One region of the Actinomadura miaoliensis genome, then DNA from elsewhere that is predicted to be linked to it. Evidence: riboswitches for the same ligand, from Rfam matches in the RefSeq annotation. Region 1 holds a riboswitch; the other holds the start of a gene.

Evidence for each region. A riboswitch is a leader RNA that binds a small molecule or an ion and turns the genes downstream of it on or off. The one in region 1 is predicted to bind thiamine pyrophosphate.
Region 2: another riboswitch for thiamine pyrophosphate. It lies ahead of thiO (glycine oxidase ThiO); the one in region 1 lies ahead of thiC (phosphomethylpyrimidine synthase ThiC).

What each region holds. Positions count from the first base shown of each region.
Region 1 covers NZ_BAAAZG010000008.1:55,969-62,870, forward strand. Annotated here, with positions in the region: gene ABD811_RS09475 (sugar phosphate nucleotidyltransferase) at 1-810, opposite strand, end outside; gene clsA (cardiolipin synthase ClsA) at 807-1,628, opposite strand; gene ABD811_RS09485 (NUDIX hydrolase) at 1,837-2,382, shown strand; TPP riboswitch at 2,390-2,501, shown strand; gene thiC (phosphomethylpyrimidine synthase ThiC) at 2,499-4,250, shown strand; gene ABD811_RS09495 (FUSC family protein) at 4,394-5,500, shown strand; gene ABD811_RS09500 (SDR family oxidoreductase) at 5,696-6,682, shown strand; gene ABD811_RS09505 (inorganic diphosphatase) at 6,699-6,902, shown strand, end outside.
Region 2 covers NZ_BAAAZG010000051.1:70,972-77,873, forward strand. Annotated here, with positions in the region: gene ABD811_RS32285 (DMT family transporter) at 68-1,057, opposite strand; gene ABD811_RS32290 (thiazole synthase) at 1,217-1,972, opposite strand; gene thiS (sulfur carrier protein ThiS) at 2,074-2,280, opposite strand; gene thiO (glycine oxidase ThiO) at 2,277-3,398, opposite strand; TPP riboswitch at 3,390-3,503, opposite strand; gene ABD811_RS32305 (NAD(P)/FAD-dependent oxidoreductase) at 3,607-4,809, shown strand; gene ABD811_RS32310 (Rv2175c family DNA-binding protein) at 4,915-5,289, shown strand; gene thiE (thiamine phosphate synthase) at 5,465-6,151, shown strand; gene ABD811_RS32320 (hypothetical protein) at 6,266-6,424, shown strand; gene ABD811_RS32325 (serine/threonine-protein kinase) at 6,482-6,902, opposite strand, start outside.

The sequences.
Region 1 (6,902 bases):
GACGTACAGCGGGCCCTTCAGCACCGCCTCGGCGTCGACCTCGGCGCCCTCGGCCACGCGCACCCCGGGTGACAGCTCGAACCCGCCCAGATCGACGTCGACGAGCCCGGACAGCATGTCGGCCTGCGCCTTGAGGTAGCTGTCGTGGGTGCCGACGTCCTCCCAGTAGCAGTCGGCGATGTACCCGTAGATCGGCGCGCCGCGCGCGACGAGCTCGGGGAACACGTCGCCGGACCAGTCGACCGGCTCGCCGGCGGCGACGTGGTCGAGCACCTCCGGCTCCATGACGTAGATGCCGGTGTTGACGGTGTCGGAGAACACCTGGCCCCAGGTGGGCTTCTCCAGGAACCGCTGGACGCGGCCCTCGTCGTCCACGATGATGATGCCGAACTCCAGCGGGTCGGGCACCCGCTTGAGCCCGATGGTGACCAGGGCGCCGTTGCGCTCGTGCGCGCGGACCATGTCGGTCAGGTCGATGTCGGTGAGCGCGTCCCCGGAGATCACCAGGAAGCGGTCGTCGCGCAGCGCCTCCTGGGCGTTCTTGACGCTGCCGGCGGTGCCCAGCGGCACGTCCTCGGTGGCGTAGCTGAGCGCCATGCCCAGCTCCTCACCGTCGCCGAAGTAGTTGCGGATCAGCGCGGCCAGGAACTGCACGGTCACCACGGTCTCGGTGAACCCGTGCCGTTTGAGCAGCCGCAGCACGTGTTCCATGATCGGCCGGTTGACGAGCGGGAGCAGGGGCTTGGGCTGGTTGGCGGTCATCGGGCGCAGCCGCGTCCCCTCACCGCCCGCCATCACGACGGCCTTCATCGGGGTGTATCCGCTCCCTCCTGTTCACCGGACGGGGGGCTCCCGTCCGCCGGAGGCGGCGCGCCGGACGCGTCGCCGTGCTGGTGCCGCCCGGGCGGTTCACCCGTGGGCGCCTCCCCCGTGGGTTCTTCCCCGTCCCGGCCGGTTCGTTCCCCGCCGGTTGGTTCTCCCCCGGTTCGTTCCCCACCGGTTCGTTCCGCGGCGGGGACGTCCCCGGCGGGCCCGGCCAGCATGAGCTGCCGCGTCTGCCACCAGTACAGGGCCGCGGCCCACCAGTACAGGCCCGTCCCCCAGATCGCGAAGCACCAGCCGACGATCTTGGCGGTGGTGGCCACGGCGCCGTCGTGGTCGCCCAGCAGCAGCAGCGGGAAGGCGTACAGCAGGCACAGCGTGGCGGCCTTGCCCACGAAGTGCACCGGCAGCGTCCCGCCGTATCCCAGGCGCCGCATCAGCGGCATGATCGGCGTGATCGCGACCTCCCGGGCGACCAGCAGGATCACCAGCCACAGCGGGATCACGTCGCGGACGGTCAGGCCGATCAGGGTGACCAGGATGTAGAGCCGGTCGGCGGCCGGGTCCAGCACCATGCCGAGCTTGCTGGTCTGGTTGAGGGCGCGCGCCAGGCGGCCGTCCAGCCAGTCCGACAGGCCCGCGAACACCAGCACGCCCAGCGCCCACCAGTCGGCGCCGACCAGTACCAGCCACAGGAACAGCGGCACGCCGAGCAGGCGCGCGAAGCTCAGGATGTTCGGTATCGTCCAGATCCGGCCGGACGCCGTCGCGAAGTCGTCCCTCTCGGGAGGCGGCTGCTCGCGCAGCGGCCCCCCGGCCCCCGGTGCACCGGGTGGCGACGCTCCACGTCCGGCTCGGGGCGTCACGCCCCCCGTCCCCCCGCCAACGACTGCCATCACTGACGCGCTCGCTCTCCTCGGTCCGGGCCCACCGGCCAGGCAGGACACGCATCTCTGTCCCCTAGATCCTGACCCTACCGGTCAGCTTGCGAAAGCCCCCGATAGCGTCCGGCCCATGCGATGGACCCTGCACGGCGAGCGGACCGTCTATGACAGCCCCTTCATGTCCGTCCGGCTGGCCGACGTGGAGCTGCCCGACGGGCGGCGCTTCGACCACCATCTGCTGCGGGTGCGTCCGGCCGCCGGCGTCGCCGCGCTGGACGGACACGGCCGTGTGCTGCTGATCTGGCGGCACCGGTTCATCACCGACCGGTGGGGCTGGGAGATCCCCGGCGGGCGGGTCGAGCCGGGTGAGGACCCCGCCGACGCCGCCGCCCGCGAGCTGGTCGAGGAGACCGGGTGGCGCCCGGGCCCGCTGCGGCATCTGCTGGACGTCCACCCGTCGCCGGGCGTGCACGATGGCGTTCATCACATCTTCACCGCCGACGGCGCCGAGCGCGCGGGCGATCCGAGCGACGTGGAGGCCGAGCGGATCGAGTGGGTCCCGCTGGCATCCGCGCCGGAGCTGGCGGCCCGGGGCGAGATCGGCTCGGGGTCGACGGCGGCGGCGCTGCTTTACCTCATGTCCCGGGGTTGCGGCAACGGGGGTGCGGCGGGTTAGCGTCGGCGCGACAGATCGCGGGGGCCCGGCGAACCGGGCTGAGATCGCGGCTGAGACGGCCGCCGACCGCTGGAACCTGACCGGGTAATGCCGGCGTAGGGAGAGATCACGTCATCATGACCGACAGCGTGTCCACACCTGTCCACGACGCCCGTCCCGCCCGCAAGACGTATCTCGTCGGGTCGCGTCCCGACGTGCGCGTCCCCATGCGGGAGGTGGCGCTGACCAACGGCGCGACGGTGGTGCTGTACGACACCTCCGGGCCGTACACCGATCCGGGCCACGTCGTCGACGTGCGGCGCGGCCTGCCCGCCCTGCGGGCCGGGTGGATCGCCGAACGCGGCGACACCGCCGAGTACGAGGGGCGGCCCGTCCGTCTGGAGGACGATGGCCGCCGGTCCGCCGATCCGCTGCGTGACCAGGGGGCCTTCCCGCCGCGCCGGCCGCGCCGGGCCACCGGCGGGGCGGTGACGCAGCGGGCGTACGCGCGGCGCGGGGAGATCACACCGGAGATGGAGTTCGCGGCGCTGCGCGAGGGGGTGGCGCCCGAGGTGGTCCGCGCGGAACTGGCGGCGGGACGGGCGGTGCTGCCCGCCAACGTCAACCATCCCGAGTCCGAGCCGATGGTGATCGGCTCGCGCTTCCTCTGCAAGGTCAACGCGAACATCGGCAATTCCGCGGTGACCTCCTCCATCGAGGAGGAGGTGGAGAAGATGACCTGGGCGACGCGGTGGGGCGCCGACACGGTCATGGACCTGTCCACCGGACGCGACATCCACACCACGCGCGAGTGGATCCTGCGCAACTCGCCCGTCCCGGTGGGGACGGTGCCGCTGTACCAGGCGCTGGAGAAGGTCGGCGGCGACCCGGCCGAGCTGACCTACGAGATCTTCCGCGACACCGTCATCGAGCAGGCCGAGCAGGGCGTGGACTACATGACCGTGCACGCCGGGGTGCTGCTGCGGTACGTCCCGCTGACCGCGCGCCGCAAGACCGGCATCGTGTCGCGCGGCGGGTCGATCATGGCGGCGTGGTGCCTGGCGCACCACGAGGAGAACTTCCTCTACACCAACTTCCGCGAGCTGTGCGAGATCTTCGCCGCCTACGACATCACCTGGTCGCTGGGCGACGGGCTGCGCCCCGGGTCGATCGCCGACGCCAACGACGAGGCGCAGTTCGCCGAGCTGCGCACGCAGGGCGAGCTCACCCGGATCGCCGCCGAGTACGACAACCAGGTGATGAACGAGGGTCCGGGGCACGTCCCCATGCACAAGATCAAGGAGAACGTCGACCTGCAGCGGGAGCTGTGCGACGGGGCGCCGTTCTACACGCTGGGCCCGCTGACCACCGACATCGCGCCCGGCTACGACCACATCACCTCCGCGATCGGCGCGGCGATGATCGGCTGGTACGGCACCGCGATGCTGTGCTACGTCACGCCCAAGGAGCACCTGGGCCTGCCGGACCGCGACGACGTCAAGGCGGGCGTGATCGCCTACAAGATCGCCGCGCACGCCGCGGACCTGGCCAAGGGCCATCCGGGCGCGCAGGCGTGGGACGACGCGCTGTCGGACGCGCGGTTCGAGTTCCGCTGGGAGGACCAGTTCAACCTCTCCCTTGACCCCGACACCGCCCGCGCCTTCCACGACGAGACGCTCCCGGCCGAGCCCGCCAAGACGGCGCACTTCTGCTCGATGTGCGGGCCGCACTTCTGTGCGATGAAGATCACACAGGACGTGCGCCGGTACGCCGAGGAGCGGGCGCTGCCCGAGTCCGAGGCGCTGGCGGCGGGGATGCGTGAGAAGGCCGCCGAGTTCACCGCGTCCGGCGGCCGCGTCTACCTGCCGATCACCCCGTCGGACGCCTGACCCGCCGCCCGTCCGTCCCGTCCGTCCCGTCCGTCCCGGGCGTCGCCGCGTCCGGGACGGACGGGACGCTCCGGATCACACTTCGTGCCCGGATAGGCGCGTTCCGGCCGGGTAATGGGCCTCGCGTGCTTGGAGCGGATCGTGTGACGGGTCGAGTGGACGAGGTGGTCCGGCGGGCGGCGGCGACGCCCGGCCGGTGGCACTACTGGCGGGGACGGCTGCACATCGTGGTCAAGGCCGTGCTGGCGTCCGTGCTGGCGTGGCTGGCGGCCCGGTACCTGATGGGGCATCGGCAGCCGTACTTCGCGCCGCTGGCGGCGTTGCTCGGCGTGTACCCAACGGTGGCGCGCTCGTTGCGCGAGAGCCTGGCGTACGCGGCCGGGTTCCTCGTCGGCGCGCTGCTGGCGATCCCGGTCGGGATGACGGTCGGGCCGAACCCGGCCGGCATCGCGGTGGTGGTGGCCGTCGCGCTGCTGGTGTCGAGCTGGCACGGGTTCGGGGACCAGGCGCCGCAGGTGCCGTTCACGGCGTTGTTCGCGCTGCTCGTCGGCGGGCACGAGGTCATGTCGTACGTGGTGCCGCGGCTGGGCGACGTGGGGGTGGGCCTGGCCGTGGGGCTGGCGGTCAACACGCTGGTCTTCCCGCCCCTGCACATCGGACGCGCCGACGCCGCCGTCCGGGACCTCAAGGAGCAGCTGGCGTGCGCGCTGGAGGAGCTGGCGTCCCTGACCCGGCCGCCCGGCGCCGGCGACGCGGAGGACGGGTGGACCCGGTGGGGGGAACGCGAACGGCGGCTGCGCCACAGCCACGACGGCGCGTACCGGGCGTGCGAGCAGGGCCGCGACAGCCTGCGCGCCAATCCCCGCGTCAAGCTGCGCCGGCGGCGGGCCGACGGGCCCGGCGCCTGGCGGTCGCTGCGGCTGATGGACACCCTCGACCACACCGCGACGTACGTGCGCTCGATCGCCGACGCGCTGCGGGAGGCGTCGCGGACCGATCCGGGCGGCGCGCTCCTCGACGCGGGTTTCCGGGACGGCTACGCCCGGCAGCTGGACATGCTGGCCGGGCTGGTGCGGAGCCTGCCCGACGGGTCGGGGGACGACGCGGCCGAGGCGCGCGGGCTGCAGCAGTGGCTGGAGCAGCCGTACCGCGGGGCGGGCACCGACGCGCCCGGTCTGTGGGACCCCCGCAAGGAGCTGCTGCGGCTGAGCGGCCTGCTGCTGGACAACGTCTGCACGCCTCCGACGTGACCCCGCGGCCGCGCCGGGTGATCGCTCCGGACGGTCGGGCGCCGGACGGCCAAATCACCATTGTTCGGACAACGCGCCGGGTACCCCGCGCGTGTCCGCATGTCACGCGCGGCCTCGGGTATGTGGCCGCACGGTCGGCCCCGGCCGGACCGGCACGGCCGGACCGGCCGGTGCGCCAGTGCGAAGGAGGTCCGTGTGAGAGCCAAGAACGCCGTCGTCGTGATCACCGGCGCGTCCAGCGGCATCGGCCGCGCCACCGCGCTGGCCTTCGCGGACAAGGGCGCGTCGGTGGTGCTGGCGGCCCGCCGCGGGCACGCGCTGGAGGAGGTCGCGGTCGAGTGCCGCCGGCGGGGCGGGCAGGCGCTGGCCGCGCCGGCCGACGTCACCGACCACCGGTCGGTCGAGGAGCTGGCGCGGCGGGCCGCCGGCCGCTTCGGCCGCGTCGACATGTGGGTGAACGCGGCGGCGGTGTCGCTGTTCGGGCCGTTCGAGGACGTGCCGCTGGAGGACTTCCGCCGCGTCCTGGACGTCAACGTGATGGGCTACGTGCACGGTGCGCGGGCGGCGCTGCCGTACCTGCGCCGCGCCAGGCGGGGCGTGCTGGTGAACGTGTCGTCGGTGGCGGCGGTCGCGCCGCAGCCGTACTCGACCGCGTACACGATGTCCAAGGCCGCGGTGTCCGCGCTGAGCGCCAGCATCCGCCAGGAGCTGCGGGTGCGGGGCGAGCACAAGGTGAAGGTGTGCACGGTGCTGCCCGCCACGATCGACACGCCGCTGTTCCAGCACGCGGCCAACTACACCGGCCGCCGGGTCGTGGCGATGCCGCCGGTGTACGCGCCCGAGAGTGTGGCGCGGGCGATCGTGGGGCTGCTGCGCTCGCCGGTCCCGGAGGTGGTGGTCGGCCGCGCCGGTCGCCTGGTGCGGCTGCAGGCCCGGCTGAACCGGCGGATGCTGGAGCGCGGCATGGCCCGGCAGGTGGACCGTCACCACCTGTCGCGCAAGGACCTGGCCCCGGCCACGTCGGGGATCGTGCACACGCCCACGGTCGACACCGGCTCGGTGCACGGCGGCTGGGACGGCGGCGGGCACGCGCTGCGCCGGGCCGCGGCCGTGACCGCCGTGGGCGCGGCCGCCGTGGCGGTGGCGGGACGGCTCGGGCAGGAGCGCGCGGGCACGCGGTAGAACCGAGGAGGCGGGGGTGGAGTTCGACATCGTCGTGGAGATCCCGAAGGGGTCGCGCAACAAGTACGAGATGGACCACGGGCTGGGGCGCATCCGGCTCGACCGGCTGCTGTTCACCGCGACGCAGTATCCGGTCGACTACGGTTTCATCCCCGGCACGCGTGCCGAGGACGGGGACGCGCTGGACGCCATGGCGCTGCTGGAGGAGCCGACGTTCCCC
Region 2 (6,902 bases), on a different contig from region 1:
GACCATTTCGACGCGAACTGCGCTTTCAAGGAGGGCAGGCGGCGACGTGACGTGCAGGGAACGTCGCTCAGCGTGAGGGGGCGGGCTCGGCCGCCGGTTCCTCGGGGACGGGGGCGGGGGCGGGGGAGCGGCGGGCGATCCACGCGCGGACGGCGCCGAGCCCGCCGCGCGACACGGCCACTCCGGCCAGGCACAGCACGCCGCCCGCGAGGGTGAACGGCCCCGGCACCTCGCCCAGCAGCGTCCACGACATCAGCACCACCAGGGCGGGAGCGGCGTAGGTGGTCGCGCCCATCTTGCCCGCCGAGGTGCGGGCCAGCGCGTACGCCCAGGTGGTGAACGCCAGGGCGGTCGGGAAGACCCCCAGGTACACCATGTTCAGCGTCGCCGACAGGGGCGCGTCGGCCAGCTCCCCGGCCAGCCGCCCGGAGAACGGCAGGCAGGCGATCGTCCCCACCACGCAGCCGTACGCGGTGACCTGCAGCGGGGAGCCGTGCCTCAGCGCGGGCTTCTGGCTCACCACTCCCGCCGCGTAGGTGACGGCCGCCAGCAGGCACAGCACCACGCCCAGCGCCGCGGACCCGCCGTCCGGGCCGCCGTCCGACAGGGAGACGCCCACCACGGCGGCGCCGGTGAACGACACCGCGATCCCGGCCAGCAGGCGCGCCGGCAGCCCCTCCTTGAGCAGCCAGCCGCCCAGCAGTGCGATGAGGATCGGGCCGACGTTGACCACCATCGCGGCGGTGCCCGCGTCCACCTCCTGCTCGCCCCAGTTCAGGGCCACGTTGTAGACACCGAACCACAGCACCCCGGACACCAGGACGCCGGGCCAGGCGGCGCGCGGCGGCAGGCCCTCCCGGCGCACCAGGCACAGCAGCAGGAGCGTGGCCGAACCCGCCAGCAGGCGGCCCAGCGCCAGCGCGCCCGGCGAGAACTCCCGGCCCGCGCTGCGGATCGCCACGAACGCCGACGCCCACATCACGACCGTGAACGCCGCGGCGGCCACGGCACGCCGGTCCACCGGCGGCCGGGCCGCCGCCTCTGTCTGTCGTTCCATGCGCTGCACCTTAGAAAGCGGACGTTTCCATGAACCCCGAAGCGTTCCCGCCGGTCAGGGCGCGGGACGGGGGAGAACGTGGATCAGTCTGCGTCCGCCGATCTTTCAGGTCCAGCGAATCTTTCTACAGGGATGCGTTTAGCGATCCTTCATGAAGGGTCAGGCGCCGGTGCTGATGCCCTCCCAGGGGGACGACGCCTGCGCGTAGCGGCGCTTGGGGATCCGCCCCGCCAGCCGCGCCAGCCGCCCGGCCTCCACGGCGTGCCGCATGGCGGCGGCCATCACGGCGGGATGCTGCGCGCGGGTGACGGCGGTCGCCAGCAGCACCGCGTCGCAGCCGAGCTCCATGGCCAGCGCGGCGTCGCTGGCGGTGCCCAGGCCCGCGTCCAGCACCACCGGCACGTTCGCCTGCTCGACGATCAGCTCGATGTTGTGCGGGTTGCGGATGCCCAGCCCCGAGCCGATCGGCGAGCCCAGCGGCATCACCGCGGCGCAGCCCGCCTGCTCCAGGCGGCGCGCCAGCACCGGGTCGTCGTTGGTGTAGGGCAGCACCACGAAGCCGTCGTCCACGAGCTGCTCGGCCGCGTCCACCAGCTCGATCGGGTCGGGCAGCAGGGTGCGCTCGTCGGCGATCACCTCCAGCTTCACCCAGTTGGTGTGCAGCGCCTCGCGGGCCAGCTTGGCCGTCAGCACGGCCTCGCCCGCCGTGAAGCAGCCCGCCGTGTTGGGCAGCACCCGGATGCCGCACTCGCGCAGCACGTCCAGCACCGAGCCGCGCGCCGCCGGGTCGACGCGGCGCATGGCGACGGTGGTCAGCTCGGTCCCGGACGCGGTCAGCGCCTCGCGCAGCACGTGCATGCTGGGCGCGCCGCCGGTGCCCATGATCAGCCTGGAGCCGAACTCCTCGCCCGCGATGACGAGCCGGTCCGCGCCGCCGTCCGGGGCCTCGCCGCCCGGGGCCCGGCCCGCCGCGGCCGTGCCGGCCGGAGTCGTGTGGGCCGTCTGCTCTCGCACCGTCAACCTCCCTGCACGGCGGTCAGCACCTCGAGCCGATCCGCCTCCCGTAGCGTCGTGGCGTCCCAGTCGGAGCGCCGTACCACCTCGTCGTTGAGCGCCGCCGCCACGCCGGAGACGGCGGGGGCGACGGACGACACCAGCTCGGCCACGCTGGTGCCCTCGGGCACCTCGCGCGCCTGCCCGTTGACGATGACCTTGACCTTCATGCCGTGACCTCGAAGCGATCGGGGGTGAAGGGACGGGCCTCCTCGGGCACCGTCCCGTCCAGCAGCGTCTCGGTGAGGGCGTCCGCGCTGACCGGCGTCAGCAGGATGCCGTTGCGGAAGTGCCCGGTGCCCAGCACCAGCCCCGGCAGCGCGGACGGGCCGAGCACCGGCGCGTTGTCGGGCGAGCCGGGGCGCAGCCCCGCCGACACCTCGGCGAACTCCAGCTCGGTGATGCCGGGCAGCAGCTCGCGCGCGTCGCGCAGCAGCTCCCACAGGCCCCCGGCGGTGACGCGGGTGTCGAAGCCCATCTCCTCCTGGGTGGCGCCGACCACGATCTCCCCGTCGGCACGCGGCACCAGGTAGATCGACGAGCCCTTCACCAGCCCGCGCGTGCAGCGCCGCAGGAACGGCACCCGGGTGCGCAGCCGCAGCACCTGGCCCTTCACCGGACGCACCGGTGGAACGGTCCCGGGCGGCAGGCCGCCGATGTCGGACGACCACGGCCCGGCCGCCAGCAGCACCCGGTCGGCGGGCAGCCGCGAGCCGTCGTCCAGCCGCACGCCGGCGACGGCGTCGCGCTCGACCAGCACGGCCTCGGCGCGCCGCCGGACCAGCCGCACGCCCAGCTTCTCGGCCGCGGCCAGCAGCGCGGGGGTCAGCCTGCGCGGGTCGATCGAGCCGTCCTCGGGGACGAGCAGCCCGCCACGCACGCCCGGCGCCAGCATGGGCTCCTGCCGGCGGCACTCCCGTCCGGTCAGCGTCTGCGGGCTCAGCCCCAGCGTCTCCTGGAAACGGCGCAGGTCGTCCAGGTACGCCAGGTCGTCGGCGTCGAAGGCGACCTGCAGGACGCCGTCGGTGCGCAGTCCGGTGTCGGCCCCGGTCAGCTCCTCCAGCTCGGCGACGAACGCCGGGTAGCGCGCCAGGGACGTCAGGCCCAGCCGCAGCAGCGGCTCCTCGCCGTAGGTCAGCTCGCTGACGGGGGTCAGCATCCCGGCGGCGACGGCCGACGCGCCGCTCGCCGGATCGGGGTCGACCAGGGTGACCGACGCGCCGCGCGCGGCCGTCCGCCAGGCCGTGGCCAGCCCGACGACCCCGGCCCCGATGATCACGATCTCCAAGTGTGCACTCCCTTCGCCGGCATGATCCGGATCAGGTCCTGGCGGTCGGCGGCCCGCACAGCCGCCCTCTCAGCCCGGTCGTACCGGACTCCCGCGGTTTCTCGCATGTACCACCCTACGTCCCATTAGTCCGGTCCCGTGTGCGGGCATGCGCGTGGCGGACGGCCGTCCGAAGCGGCCGGAACCGGGCGGACTAAGGTGAGCCTTCATGAACAGGGTGATCGTGGTGGGCGGCGGGCTGGCGGGCGTGCGGGCGGTGGAGGCCCTGCGCCGCAAGGGGCACGAGGGAGAGGTGATCCTCGTCTCGGCCGAGCGGCACCGGCCCTACGACCGGCCGCCGCTGTCCAAGGCGGTGCTGGCGGGCGACGCCGACGACACCACCGTCGAGGTCGACTGGGACGACCTGCGCTGCGAGACGCTGCTCGGCGAGCGCGCCACCGCGCTGCGGCCCGGCGACCCGCGCGGCGGCACCGTCGTCACCACCGCCGGCGAGCTGGAGTTCGACGGGCTGGTCATCGCCACCGGCGCCACGCCCATCACCCTGCCCGGCCACGGCGCCCAGCACGTGCTGCGCACCATCGACGACGCCCGCGACCTGCGCGCGCGGCTGACGCCCGGCGTCCGCCTCGTCATCGTGGGCGCGGGCTGGATCGGCGCGGAGGTCGCCACCACCGCCGCCAGGAAGGGCTGCTCGGTCACGGTGGTGGAGGCCGCTGACGCCCCCCTGTCGGGCGCCATCGGCCCGGAGGTCGGGGCGCTGACGGCCCGCTGGTACGGCGAGGCCGGCGTGGAGCTGCGCACGGGCGTCAAGGTCGCCGCCGTCGAGCCCGGGTCGCTGCTGCTGGCCGACGGCGACCGCGTCGCCGCCGACGCGATCGTGGTCGGCGTCGGCGTCCGCCCCGAGCTGGGCTGGCTGGACGGCTCCGGCGTGGAGATCGACGGCGGCGTGGCGACCGACGCCGCGTTCCGCGTCACCGTCGCGGGCACCCCGCGGTCCGACATCGTGGCGGTGGGCGACTGCGCCGCCTGGTGGTCGAACAGGTACGGGCGGCGCCTGCTCGTCGAGCACTGGGACACCGCCCTCAACGCCCCCGCCGTCGCGGCCGCCACCCTGGTCGGGGAGGACGCCGAGTACGACCCCGTGCCGTACTTCTGGTCCGAGCAGTTCGGCCGGATGGTGCAGTACGCGGGCCACCACCCGGTGGCCGAGCGCACGCTGTACCGGGGCGACCCCGACGGCTCCAAGTGGTCGGTGTGCTGGCTCACCGGCGACCGCCTGGACGCGATCCTCACCGTCGACCGTCCCCGCGACCTGGTGCAGGCGCGCCGCGTGATGACCGCGGGCACGCCGGTCGACCCGGACCTGCTCGCCGACCCCGAGCGTCCCGTCCGCGAGACGGTGAAGCCGTGACGGCGCACGTGACGGCGCCGCGACGCCGGCGGCGCCCGGCGGCCTTCCGGGAAGCGGCGGGGTTTGAGAGGAGCGGGGGCGTGGTAGGCAGGGGGCGTGACGCAGATGCACGCAACCGTTGAGCGCGATCTCGATCCCCGGACCGACGCCCTGGCGGGGGAGTGGCTCACCCTCAAGGAGGTGGCCGCGCGGCTGGGAGTCAAGCACAGCAGGATCAAGCAGCTGCTCGCCGAGCGCAAGCTGCTGGCCGTCCGCCGCGAGGGCCAGCTCATGGTCCCCGCCGCGTTCCTGCGGGACGGCCAAGTGATCAAGGGACTGTCCGGCACGCTGACGGTGCTGTCGGACGCGGGCTTCAGCGACCTCGAGACGCTGCGGTGGCTGTTCACCGCCGACGACACCCTCCCGGGCACCCCGGTCCAGGCCCTCAGCGAGAACCGCGGCACCGAGGTCCGCCGCCGCGCCCAGGCCCTGGCCTTCTAGGCAGAACGCAACCGGACAAGTGCGCACCGGCCGCCGCACGGCCGGTGCGCACCGGCGCGTGACCCCGTGATCCGCATCCGGCCCCCGGCGCCGGGTATCAACCGCAAGACACGCGCCGCGCGCGGACAGACAGAGCGCACGCACGCGCACAACAGTGAAAGGAACCTCCCCGACCGTGTCCAGGCACCTGCCCTCCGAACGCGCCGTCGCCCTGCGCGCCCGGCTCAGCCGGGCCCGCCTCTACCTCTGCACGGACGCCAGGGAGCGGCAGGGCGACCTGCCCGAGTTCCTCGACGCGGTGCTGGCCGGCGGCGTCGACATCGTCCAGCTCCGCCAGAAGGGCCTGGAGGCGCGGCAGGAACTGGAGTACCTGCGGGTGTTCCGGGCGGCCTGCGAGCGGCACGGGGCGCTGCTGGCCGTCAACGACCGCGCCGACGTGGCCCACGCCGCGCACGCCGACGTCCTGCACCTGGGCCAGGACGACCTGCCGGTGCAGGCGGCCCGCGCCATCGTCGGCCAGGACGTGCTCATCGGCCGGTCCACGCACTCCGACGAGCAGGCGTCGGCGGCCGCCGCCGAGCCGGGCGTCGACTACTTCTGCGCCGGCCCGGTGTGGCCCACCCCCACCAAGCCGGGACGGCCCGCCCCCGGGCCCAAGCTGCTGGAGTACGTCGCCGCGCAGCGCGAGGTCCGCCCCTGGTTCGCCATCGGCGGCATCGACGCGGGCAACCTCGACCAGGTGCTGGCCGCCGGGGCGAGCCGCGTGGTCGTCGTCCGCGCCCTCACCGAGGCGGCCGACCCGGGCGCCGCGGCCGCCGAGCTGGCCCGCCGCCTGGCCGCCCGCTCCGCCGATCCGGTGTGATCACCGGGCCTGGTCTCGGGTGCGTCGTCGCCCGTTCGCGCAGGTCGCCGAACGGTCGCCCCGTGATCGCCGCCCCGGCGACGGGCACGCGCCGGCATGTCCGACAATGGACCCATGAGCATGGGACCCGACGACGAGCGTGTGGTCGACCTGGCCGACGACGAGCTGGAGATCCTCCCCGACCAGACCACCGACGACACCGACACCGGATGGGGCGAGTGGCGCGGCGACGACGACTCCCGGCTCCTGGACGACCGTCCGCCGCACTGGTGATCCGGCCCTGACCCGGCACTCACCGGCCGCGCGGCGTCCCGCGCCGCGCGGCCCCGCTCACCACAGCAGACCGAGCACGAACCCGGCCGCCATCACCACGGCCAGCGCCACCATCATCCGCCAGCGGTAGGCGGGGATGCGCCTGGGCCGCGGCTTGGGGGCGGGCGCGCGTCCCTCCCGCAGCGCGCGCACCAGCTGTCGCGCCGTGGGCCGGGCGGCGGGGTTCTTGTCCAGGCAGCGCAGCGCCAGGTCGCGCAGCGGGCCGTCCATGTCGCCCAGGTCGGGACGGCGCGACGTCACCCGCCGCATCACCGCCGCGCTCGGCCCGCTGCCGAACGGGGGACGTCCCGTGGCGGCGAACACCACCGTGGCGCCCCAGGCGAACACGTCGGCGGGCGGGCCGACCGGCTCGTCCTCGATCTGCTCGGGCGCCATGTAGGCGGGCGTGCCCACCGGGCCCGTGGTGATCGTGGTGGCG